One region of the Rhodoplanes sp. P11 genome, then DNA from elsewhere that is predicted to be linked to it. Evidence: predicted binding sites of a transcription regulator. Region 1 holds the regulator's gene; each other region holds the start of a gene.
What was found. The regulator HrcA, encoded in region 1, represses chaperone genes, less so after heat shock. The targets are predictions, from matches to a motif close to GTTAGCACTCNCNNNNNGNGAGTGCTAAC.
Positions count from the first base shown of each region.

Region 2: the regulator HrcA is predicted to act here: its motif matches at 1,602-1,630, upstream of groES (co-chaperone GroES).
Region 3: the regulator HrcA is predicted to act here: its motif matches at 1,556-1,584, upstream of groES (co-chaperone GroES).

Region 1 is NZ_CAXWGY010000012.1:491,847-495,117, reverse strand. It holds gene ACFQUV_RS11450 (hypothetical protein) at 1-366, shown strand, start outside; gene grpE (nucleotide exchange factor GrpE) at 403-1,134, opposite strand; gene hrcA (heat-inducible transcriptional repressor HrcA) at 1,279-2,355, opposite strand; gene rph (ribonuclease PH) at 2,707-3,271, shown strand, end outside.
Region 2 is NZ_CAXWGY010000016.1:14,878-18,148, forward strand. It holds gene ACFQUV_RS11905 (MFS transporter) at 1-11, opposite strand, end outside; gene ACFQUV_RS11910 (GNAT family N-acetyltransferase) at 73-504, opposite strand; gene ACFQUV_RS11915 (hypothetical protein) at 524-1,069, opposite strand; gene groES (co-chaperone GroES) at 1,692-1,988, shown strand; gene groL (chaperonin GroEL) at 2,081-3,271, shown strand, end outside.
Region 3 is NZ_CAXWGY010000019.1:216,550-219,820, reverse strand. It holds gene ACFQUV_RS20135 (tripartite tricarboxylate transporter substrate binding protein) at 1-26, opposite strand, end outside; gene ACFQUV_RS20130 (LysR family transcriptional regulator) at 131-1,054, shown strand; gene ACFQUV_RS20125 (usg protein) at 1,094-1,363, opposite strand; gene groES (co-chaperone GroES) at 1,715-2,029, shown strand; gene groL (chaperonin GroEL) at 2,149-3,271, shown strand, end outside.

The DNA of each region.
Region 1 (3,271 bases):
CCCAAGGACACCCTGGAGGCCGTCGAGCAGCCGCTGCTGATCGTCTCGGTGGGGCGCGGCGGGCCGGAGGAGAACGCCGCCCGCGACACCTTCGCGCGCAACCTGCTCGCCGGCTTCGGCGCCTACAAGGACGTGCGGATCGTCGGCACCGAGATGCTGCGCCTGGGCGGCGGCGGCGCCCATACCCACCAGGTCATGGCGGAGGCCAAGGACCCGAAGACCGACGCTCCGCTCAAGCTCGTGCAGTGGGTGCGGTTCGGCTCTGGCGCCTATCTGCGCATCCTCGGCGCCGCCCGCGACGACGCCTGGAGCGAGGCGTTCCCGCGCTTCCGCGCGGTGCGCGACGGCGTCAATCCGCGCGGCTGACGGCGGCCGCGCCAGCGGCGCGGCCGGCAGACTGGCTCACGCCCCGGGCTTGTCGCCCGTCGTTCCCGCGCCGTTCGCGGCGGGGCCGTTGCCGGCGCTCGTCGCCGCGGCATCGGCGGCGGCCGGCGAGCCGGCGGGCGCCGATGCTGGCGCGGTCTTGGGGCCGCCCTTGGAGACCCCCACCATGGCGGGGCGCAGAACCCGCTCGCCGATCATGAAGCCGGCCTGGACCACCTGAACCACGGTGCCGGTCGGCTGGCTCGGGTCGGGCACCTCGAACATCGCCTGATGGACGTTGGGGTCGAACTTCTCGCCCTTCGGATCGAAGCGGCGGACGCCGTTGCGCTCGAACACCTTGAGAAGCTCGCGCTCGGTCAGCTCGACGCCCTCGACGAAGGCGAGCACGGGGGCCGGCAGGGCATCGCGCTTCTCGGCCGCGACGGCGTCCAGCGCCCGGCGCAGATTGTCGGCGACGCCGAGGAGATCGCGGGCGAAGCCCGAGATGCCGTAGGTGCGGGCGTCGGCGACCTCGCGCTCGGTGCGGCGGCGCAGGTTCTCCATCTCGGCGAGGGTCCGCAGCAGGCGGTCCTTGTGCTCGGCCACCTCCTGCTGGAGCGCCGCGACGTCGACGGCGGGAGTGGCCTCCGGGGTGGCCTCGGCGGGTGCCGCGCCGGCCGAGGGGTTGGCGGTCTTGGCGGCATCGGCGGGCTGGCTCGCGCGCGCCGCCTCGGGGGCGGGTGCAGCGTCGCCGGCATTCGGTTCGGTCATGATCTGGTCCGTCCGTTCAAACCTTGGGGTCGCCCCGCATATCGCCATCCGGGCTCGGAAAATCAAGCGGTTCGGCCGTGCCACGGAGGTGCCTTGCGGCCCCCGCGGGGTCGCTGCGGGGCCGCTTGCGCGGGCCGACGACCCTCAGCCGCCGAGCAGGCGACCGACCAGGCGGGCGGTGTAGTCGACCATCGGCACGATGCGGGCATAGTTGAGCCGGGTCGGGCCGATCACCCCGATCACCCCGACGATGCGGCCGGCGGCGTCCTGGTAGGGCGCGATGATGGTGGACGAGCCCGACAGCGAGAACAGCTTGTTCTCCGAGCCGATGAAGATGCGCACGCCGTCCGCCGACTCGGCGCGGCCGAGCAGGTCGACCAGGCCGCGCTGGGTCTCCAGCTCGTCGAACAGCTGGCGCACCCGTTCGAGATCCTCCAGCGCCTTCAGGTCTTCCAGCAGATGGGCGTGGCCGCGCACGATCAGCCGCCGCTCGTCGCCGTCGCCGCCCGACCAGCTGGCCAGCCCCGCCTCGACGATCCGGCGGGTGAGCTGGTCGAGCTCGGCGCGGCTGGCCGCCAGAGTCGTTTCCAGCGCCGCCTTGGCCTCCACCAGGGTGCGGCCGGCGATGTGGTGATTGAGGAAGTTCGACGCCTCGACTAGCGCCGAGCCGGGCAGGCCGATCGGCAGGTCGACCAGCCGGTTCTCCACCTGGCCGTCCTCGGCGACCAGCACGACCAGGGCCCGCGACGGCTCCAGGCGGACGAACTCGATATGCTTGAGGCGGGCGTTCGCCTTGGTGCTCAGCACCACCCCGGCGGCCCGCGTCAGCCCCGACAGCATGGTCGAGGCCTCGGTCAGCACGGTCTCGAAGGAGCGCCCGGTGGCCGCCACCTGCGCCTCGATGGAGCGGCGCTCGGTCTCCGGCAGGTCGCCGACCTGCATCAGCGCGTCGACGAAGAAGCGCAGGCCGAACTCGGTCGGCAGCCGGCCCGCCGAGGTGTGCGGGGCGTAGATCAGGCCGAGCTGCTCCAGGTCCTGCATGACGTTGCGCACCGAGGCGGGCGACAGCGTCATCGGCAGCAGGCGCGAGAGGTTGCGCGAGCCGACCGGCTCGCCGGTGGCCAGATACGACTCGACGATGTGGCGGAAAATCTCGCGGGATCGCTCGTTGAGCTGCACCAGGCTGGTGGCCGTGGTGGCGAGCGGCAAATCGGAGGGCAGAACGGGCTGGGACACGGGCGGTGTCTCCCGGACAAAAGGATCGGAGGACCAGAGATTTGTCCCTCGATGGGGCGAAGCGCAAGGCGCTCGCGCCGGGGCCCGCCGGCGGCTCCCGGCCAGGCCCCGGCCGTCTTCGCCGGCATCGCGCTGCGCCGCCGATCGTCGTCCCGCGCCGTCCCGTCGCAACCGAGCCCCGCCGGGGAGGGCCTTGCCGCTCCGCCCGCGCCGACCTACAAGCGTGCCGCCGGTCGAACGCCCGCGGCGGCCCCGCCGCCTTCGCCCGACCGCGCCGTGCCCGCAGCCGACTGCCGAGCCGATCGCCGCGGCGATCGCCGTCCAAGGAGTACCCCGATGCGTCCGAGCCACCGTCAGCCCGACGAGCTGCGAGCCGTTTCGCTCGAACGGGCCGTGGTGAAGTATGCCGAGGGCTCCTGCTTCGTGAAGTTCGGCGACACCCATGTGCTGGTGACCGCGACCCTGGAGGAGCGGCTGCCGCCGTGGCTCAAGGGCCAGGCGCGCGGCTGGATCACCGCCGAGTACGGCATGCTGCCGCGTGCCACCTCGGAGCGCACCCGCCGCGAGGCGTCGGCCGGCAAGCAGAGCGGCCGCACCGTGGAGATTCAGCGGCTGATCGGCCGCTCGCTGCGCGCCGTGGTCGACCTCGAGGCGCTCGGCGAGCGCCAGATCACCATCGACTGCGACGTGATCCAGGCCGACGGCGGCACCCGCACCGCCTCGATCACCGGCGCCTGGGTGGCGCTGCACGACTGCCTCGCCTGGATGAAGACGCGCGACATGCTGCGCGGCGAGGTGCTGCGCGACCACGTCGCGGCGGTGTCGTGCGGGGTCCACAACGGCGTCGCGGTGCTCGACCTCGACTATGCGGAGGACTCCGACGCCGACACCGACGCCAACT
Region 2 (3,271 bases), on a different contig from region 1:
CGCTTCGCCATTCACGTCCCGACGCCGCGCCATCGCGCCGCTCCTGCGGACGGGCACCGGAGCGCGCCGCCGCTACCCGACCCGCTTGTGCATCACGCCATCGGGGGCCGGCAGCCGCGCCGCGATGGCGTCCGGAACCGTGCCGGCCGGACAGGGCGCGTAGCCCTGCTCGGTGAAGAAGGCGACCTCGCCCCCCGGCGCCACATAGAGGATGCGGCAGCCGAGCGCCGCGGTCTCACCCTCGAGGGCCGTCGCGATGGCGGCCCCGAGGCCGCGATGGCGCAGCACCGGCAGGGTGACGATGCGCAGAAGACCGGCATCGCCATGCACCTCGACGCCACCGAAGCCGACCGGCACATCGTCCTCCTCGAACCGCCAGTACCAGCGGCCGGGTGCGTCGACGTCGTCGTGGGGAAGTCCGGCCCGCTTCAGCGCCGCGCGGGCGCCGTCACGCTCGAACGGCGCCAGTGGCAGCCACAGCAGGCGCGGATGGCGCGCCGTCATCTCGCGTCCCTCGCTCCGGTCAGCGCGCTGGGGCGGGTGCCGGGCGCGGAGCGCCGCGCGAGGCGGTGCCCTCGGCGCCACAGCGCACCAGCACCATGGTGCCGTAGCGGCCGGCCACCTCCTGGTCGACCCACCTCATCACCAGCACGCGGCCGTCGAACGACACCACCTCGCGGTCGTCGGCATCGCCGGACTGCGGGTTCGGCCCGATGAAGGTCTTGCCCTCGTAGCTGCCCTTCACCAGCATGTCCTGCACCTGCGGATTGTCGTGACCGAGCATCGCCACGCCCACCGAGCTGCGGTTGATGACGAAGGGCTGGGTGCAGCCGCGCCGGGCCGCCGCCTCGGTGCGGGCGCGATCCTCCGGCCGATGATAGGCGGCGAGCCCCCAGCGGCCGACCAGGTCCTCGGGGCGGATGTTGGAGGGCGGCGGCGGCGCGCTCGGCTGCGGCTCGGGCGCCGAGCCACCGCCCGAGAACGACGGAAGAGTGCTGGCGCAGCCAGTGAGCGACAGCAGCGCGACGGCCATCAGCGCGCGCGCGACGCCCCGGAACGAACCGAACATGACGATCTCCGACAATGACGGCCCACTCTGATGGGCGAAAGGCTTCGGTGCAAGCGGGACATAACCCGCCTCGGGCGGCAGCGCGCCGCCACCGCGCGGCTCGCGAGGCAGGGTCGAGCCGTGGCTTTGACCCATCAGGTGGGCGTTTCGATGACGGGGTAAACACCGTCGTGGCACGGTCGCGGCATTGTCGCGAGCCGCCGCGCCCGGCACGGTTTCGCCGCAGGTGTCACCCGCCGGGAACAGCCGGCCGCCGGACACCCCAGCGCCAGCTACCCCAGCGCCCCGCAGGCGGCGCGGCTTGCCGAGGCCGGCCGTTGGCGTTAGGACCACGGGGGGCGCCGCCGGGTGCGCTATAGCCGTGCGGTCGGCGAGACCGCGCGGCTTCCCCCCCTTCTGGGGCGAGCCGCCACGGCTCGGCCGACGATCGCCACCGGCATTAACCGCAGCCGCAGCGCCCCTCCGCGCCGCATCGCTCCGGCCGCCTGCCCGCCTTGACAGCCCCGGACCTACTCCCTATGTCCGGCGCGGCGCTGGCACTCTCGATGTCCGAGTGCTAGCCTCCCATCACGAGTTTCCAACGAACCCAGCCACCTCCGGTGGCGACGAGGATACCTGATCCATGGCGAAGACCACGTTCCGCCCGCTGCACGACCGCGTCGTCGTGAAGCGCATCGAGGCCGAAGAGAAGACCGCCGGCGGCATCATCATCCCGGACACCGCCAAGGAGAAGCCGAGCCAGGGCGAGGTGATCGCGGTCGGCCCGGGCGGGCGCGACGAGGCCGGCAAGCTGACCCCCCTCGACGTCAAGGTCGGCGACCGGGTGCTGTTCGGCAAGTGGTCGGGCACCGAGGTGAAGCTCGACGGCGTCGATCTCCTGATCATGAAGGAGAGCGACATCATGGGGATCGTCGGCTGACCGACGCCCCGCGACGTCGTCTGTGAGGCGCGGGCGCCATCGGCGCCGCCCCGGACGACGCTCCCCCGACCATTCGAATTCGGAGCAAGCAAATGGCTGCCAAGGACGTCCGCTTTTCCACCGACGCGCGCGACAAGATGCTGCGCGGCGTCGACCTGCTCGCCAACGCCGTGAAGGTGACGCTCGGCCCGAAGGGCCGCAACGTCGTCATCGAGAAGAGCTTCGGCGCGCCTCGCATCACCAAGGACGGCGTCACCGTCGCCAAGGAGATCGAGCTCGAGGACAAGTTCGAGAACATGGGCGCCCAGATGGTGCGCGAGGTCGCGTCCAAGACCAACGACATCGCGGGCGACGGCACCACCACGGCGACCGTGCTGGCCCAGGCGATCGTCCGTGAGGGCGTGAAGTCGGTGGCCGCCGGCATGAACCCGATGGATCTCAAGCGCGGCATCGACCTCGCGGTCACCGCCGTGGTGAAGGACATCGAAGGCCGCGCCAAGAAGGTCGGCTCGTCCGCCGAGGTCGCCCAGGTCGGCACCATCTCGGCCAACGGCGACAAGGGCGTGGGCGAGATGATCGCCGGCGCGATGCAGAAGGTCGGCAACGAGGGCGTCATCACGGTCGAAGAGGCCAAGTCGCTCGACACCGAGCTCGAGGTGGTCGAGGGCATGCAGTTCGACCGCGGCTATCTGTCGCCGTACTTCATCACCAACGCCGAGAAGATGACGGCCGAGCTGGAGGACGCCTTCGTCCTCCTGCACGAGAAGAAGCTGTCGGGCCTCCAGGCGATGCTGCCGGTGCTCGAGGCGGTGGTGCAGTCGGGCAAGCCGCTCGTCATCATCGCCGAGGACGTCGAGGGCGAGGCGCTGGCCACCCTCGTGGTCAACAAGCTGCGCGGCGGCCTGAAGGTCGCGGCCGTCAAGGCGCCCGGCTTCGGTGACCGTCGCAAGGCCATGCTGGAGGACATCGCGATCCTCACCGGCGGCCAGGTGATCTCCGAAGACCTCGGCATCAAGCTCGAGAACGTCACCGTGCAGATGCTCGGCCGCGCCAAGAAGGTGATCATCGAGAAGGAGAAGACCACCATCGTGGACGGTGCCGGCAACAAGGCCGACATCGAGGGCCGCGTCGGGCAGATCAAGGCGCAGATCGAGGAGACCACCTCGGACTACGACCGCGAGAAGCTCCAGGAGCGCCTGGCGAAGCTCGCCGGCGGCGTCGCGGTGATCCGCGTCGGTGGCGCCACCGAGATCGAGGTGAAGGAGAAGAAGGACCGCGTCGAG
Region 3 (3,271 bases), on a different contig from region 1:
CTGGCGGTCGTGATGATCCGTGCCACGGCGTGTTCCTCCGGCTCTTCTTGTCCTTTCGAGAATGGGCCGCGCGATTCATGAGAACAAATTCGATGTTGTTTGGCTTTATCATGAGGAATATTTATCGATTATGGCTCCCACCCTGCGTCAGTTTCGGACCTTCCTGGCTGTGGCCCAGACCGGCCACGTCACCCGGGCCGCCCGGCGGCTCGACCTCACGCAGCCGGCCGTGACCCACCAGATCCGTCAGCTCGAGCACGCGATCGGCGCCCCGCTGCTGCGGCGCGACGGCCGGCGGATCGCCTTGACTGCCGAGGGAGAGACTCTGCTGGCGGAGATCACGCCGGTGCTCGGCGCGCTCGAAGCGATGATGGCCCGCGTGCAGCGGCGCACGGCCGCAGCCGAGCTCGCCGGCGTGGTGCGGGTCGCCACTCTCCAGTCCTACAACGAATCCCTGGTGGTCGGCGCCGCCACCCTCCTGATGCGGCGGCATCCCAACATCCGGCTGGTGTCACGCGAGATGGCGGCCGATGCCATCGCGTCGGCGGTGCGCGACGGCGACGCCGATCTGGGGCTGACCTTCCAGCTCCGGCGCAGCACCGGCCTGCGTACGCGCGTCCTGGCGCACGAGCATCTCGTCGCCGTGATCGGGGCCGGCGCCCCGGTGCCGGAGGGCGACCCGGTCGGACTCGCGGCGCTGGCCGGGCGACCGCTCGCCCTGATGCCACGCGAATTCGCGCTGCGGGCGCTGGTGGAGGATCTGGCGGCGAACGAGGGCGTGGCGGTGCGGGCGGCGTTCGAGTCGAGCAACCTGTCGGCGCTGATCGCCTTCGCCCGGGCCAATGGCGGAGTCGCGATCATCCCGCTCCTCGTCGCCCACGGCTGGGGGGACGTGACGGTGCGCCGGCTCGGGCCGGACGGCATCCGCAGCGTCTTGTTGGTCACCAGTCCGATCGCCGAGACGCCGGTGGTGGCGGCTGCCGTGGCGGCCATCGAGGAGACGGCGGCGGCTTGGCCGCGGGCCGGCACGACCCGACCGTCGCCGGCGCAGTGACGGGACGGCCGAGACACGCGGCCGCACCACGTCGGTCTCTCAGTTGAGCCGGAACACGCCGTCGACGGCCCGGATTTCGGCCGGCTTGATCAACCGCGAATGGGCGACCGTGACCGAGTGCAGCGGCCCCTCCAGCTTCTCCTGCCAGAAGTCGAGGAACCGGGTCAGCTCCGGGAAATGCGGATGGAGGTCGTACTCCTGCCAGAGATAGGTCTGAAGCAGCCAGGGATGATCGGGCCGCCGATACAGGATGTGCGCGGTCGTCAGACCGTAACCATGGAGCTGCTTCAAGAAATCCTTTGAAGGCATGTCGTCCCCCATCCGTGATGGAACGGAAATCCTTCCCGGCACTCGCATTCATTGCAAGCGCATTTGGTAAACAAACTGTTCATGGGCGAGGCATGGCAGCCCAATGCGGGGAGTGCTATCAGCGCTTTACTTTTCGCAATGGCGAAATGCTATCGCTAAGCTTCCGGGCTTCCGCTGCACCGCATCGCCGCCCTTGGCAGTCGTCAGCCATGAGTGCCAAATTTTTTCCAAACCCCTCTTGAACGGCTCCGGCATCTTTCCCATGTCGCAACCGGGCTGCCCGGCGCCGCTCGTCCGGCCCGTTGCGCAACCCGCTTTCATCTCTCTGCGACAAGAACTTAGGAGGACAGCATGAAGTTCCGTCCGCTTCACGACCGCGTCGTCGTCAAGCGTATCGAGGCGGAGGAGAAGACCGCCGGCGGGATCATCATCCCGGATACCGCCAAGGAGAAGCCGCAGCAGGGCGAGATCATCGCCGTCGGCCCGGGCGGCCGCGACGAGGCCGGCAAGCTGGTCCCGCTCGACGTCAAGGTCGGCGATCGGGTGCTGTTCGGAAAGTGGTCGGGCACCGAGGTGAAGCTCGACGGCGTCGAGTACCTGATCATGAAGGAGAGCGACATCATGGGCGTTCTCACCGACACCGAGGCCAAGAAGAAGGCCGCCTGACCTCCCCTCGTTCGGAACACTGCCTGCCTGAACGGACCCACTGCCGGATCGAGAGGATCGGCACCGTGGTCTCGCCGGGTCGGGAGAGCGCAACGGTTTCATTCAGGAGCTGACGACAAATGGCTGCCAAGGACGTGAAATTCTCGTCGGACGCGCGCGACAAGATGCTGCGCGGCGTCGACGTGCTGGCCAACGCCGTGAAGGTCACGCTCGGCCCCAAGGGTCGCAACGTGGTGCTGGAGAAGAGCTTCGGCGCGCCGCGCATCACCAAGGACGGCGTCACCGTCGCCAAGGAGATCGAGCTGGAGGACAAGTTCGAGAACATGGGCGCCCAGATGGTGCGCGAGGTGGCCTCGAAGTCGTCCGACATCGCCGGTGACGGCACCACCACGGCGACCGTGCTGGCCCAGGCGATCGTGCGCGAGGGCGCCAAGGCGGTGGCCGCCGGCATGAACCCCATGGACCTCAAGCGCGGCATCGACCTCGCGGTCGAGGCGGTGGTGAAGGACCTGGAGAAGAACTCCAAGAAGATCACCTCGAACGACGAGATCGCCCAGGTCGGCACCATCTCGGCCAACGGCGACGCGGAGATCGGCCGCTATCTCGCCGAGGCGATGAAGAAGGTCGGCAACGAGGGCGTCATCACGGTCGAGGAGGCGAAGAGCCTGGAGACCGAGCTGGACGTCGTCGAGGGCATGCAGTTCGACCGCGGCTACATCTCGCCCTACTTCATCACCAACGCCGACAAGATGCGGGTCGAGCTCGAAGATCCCTACATCCTGATCTACGAGAAGAAGCTGTCGGGCCTGCAAGAGCTGCTGCCGCTGCTGGAGGCCGTGGTGCAGACCGGCAAGCCGCTGCTGATCGTCGCCGAGGACGTCGAGGGCGAGGCGCTGGCCACCCTGGTGGTCAACAAGCTGCGCGGCGGCCTCAAGGTCGCGGCCGTCAAGGCGCCCGGCTTCGGTGATCGCCGCAAGGCGATGCTCCAGGACATCGCCATCCTGACCGGCGGCCAGGCGATCTCCGAGGACCTCGGCATCAAGCTCGACAGCGTGACGCTCCAGATGCTCGGCCGCGCCAAGAAGGTGACGATCGAGAAGGAGAACACCACGATTGTCGACGGTGCCGGCGCCAAGGCCGACATCGACGCCCGCGTCGCCCAGATCAAGGCGCAGATCGAGGAGACCACCTCGGACTACGACCGCGAGAAGCTCCAGGAGCGTCTGGCAAAGCTCGCGGGCG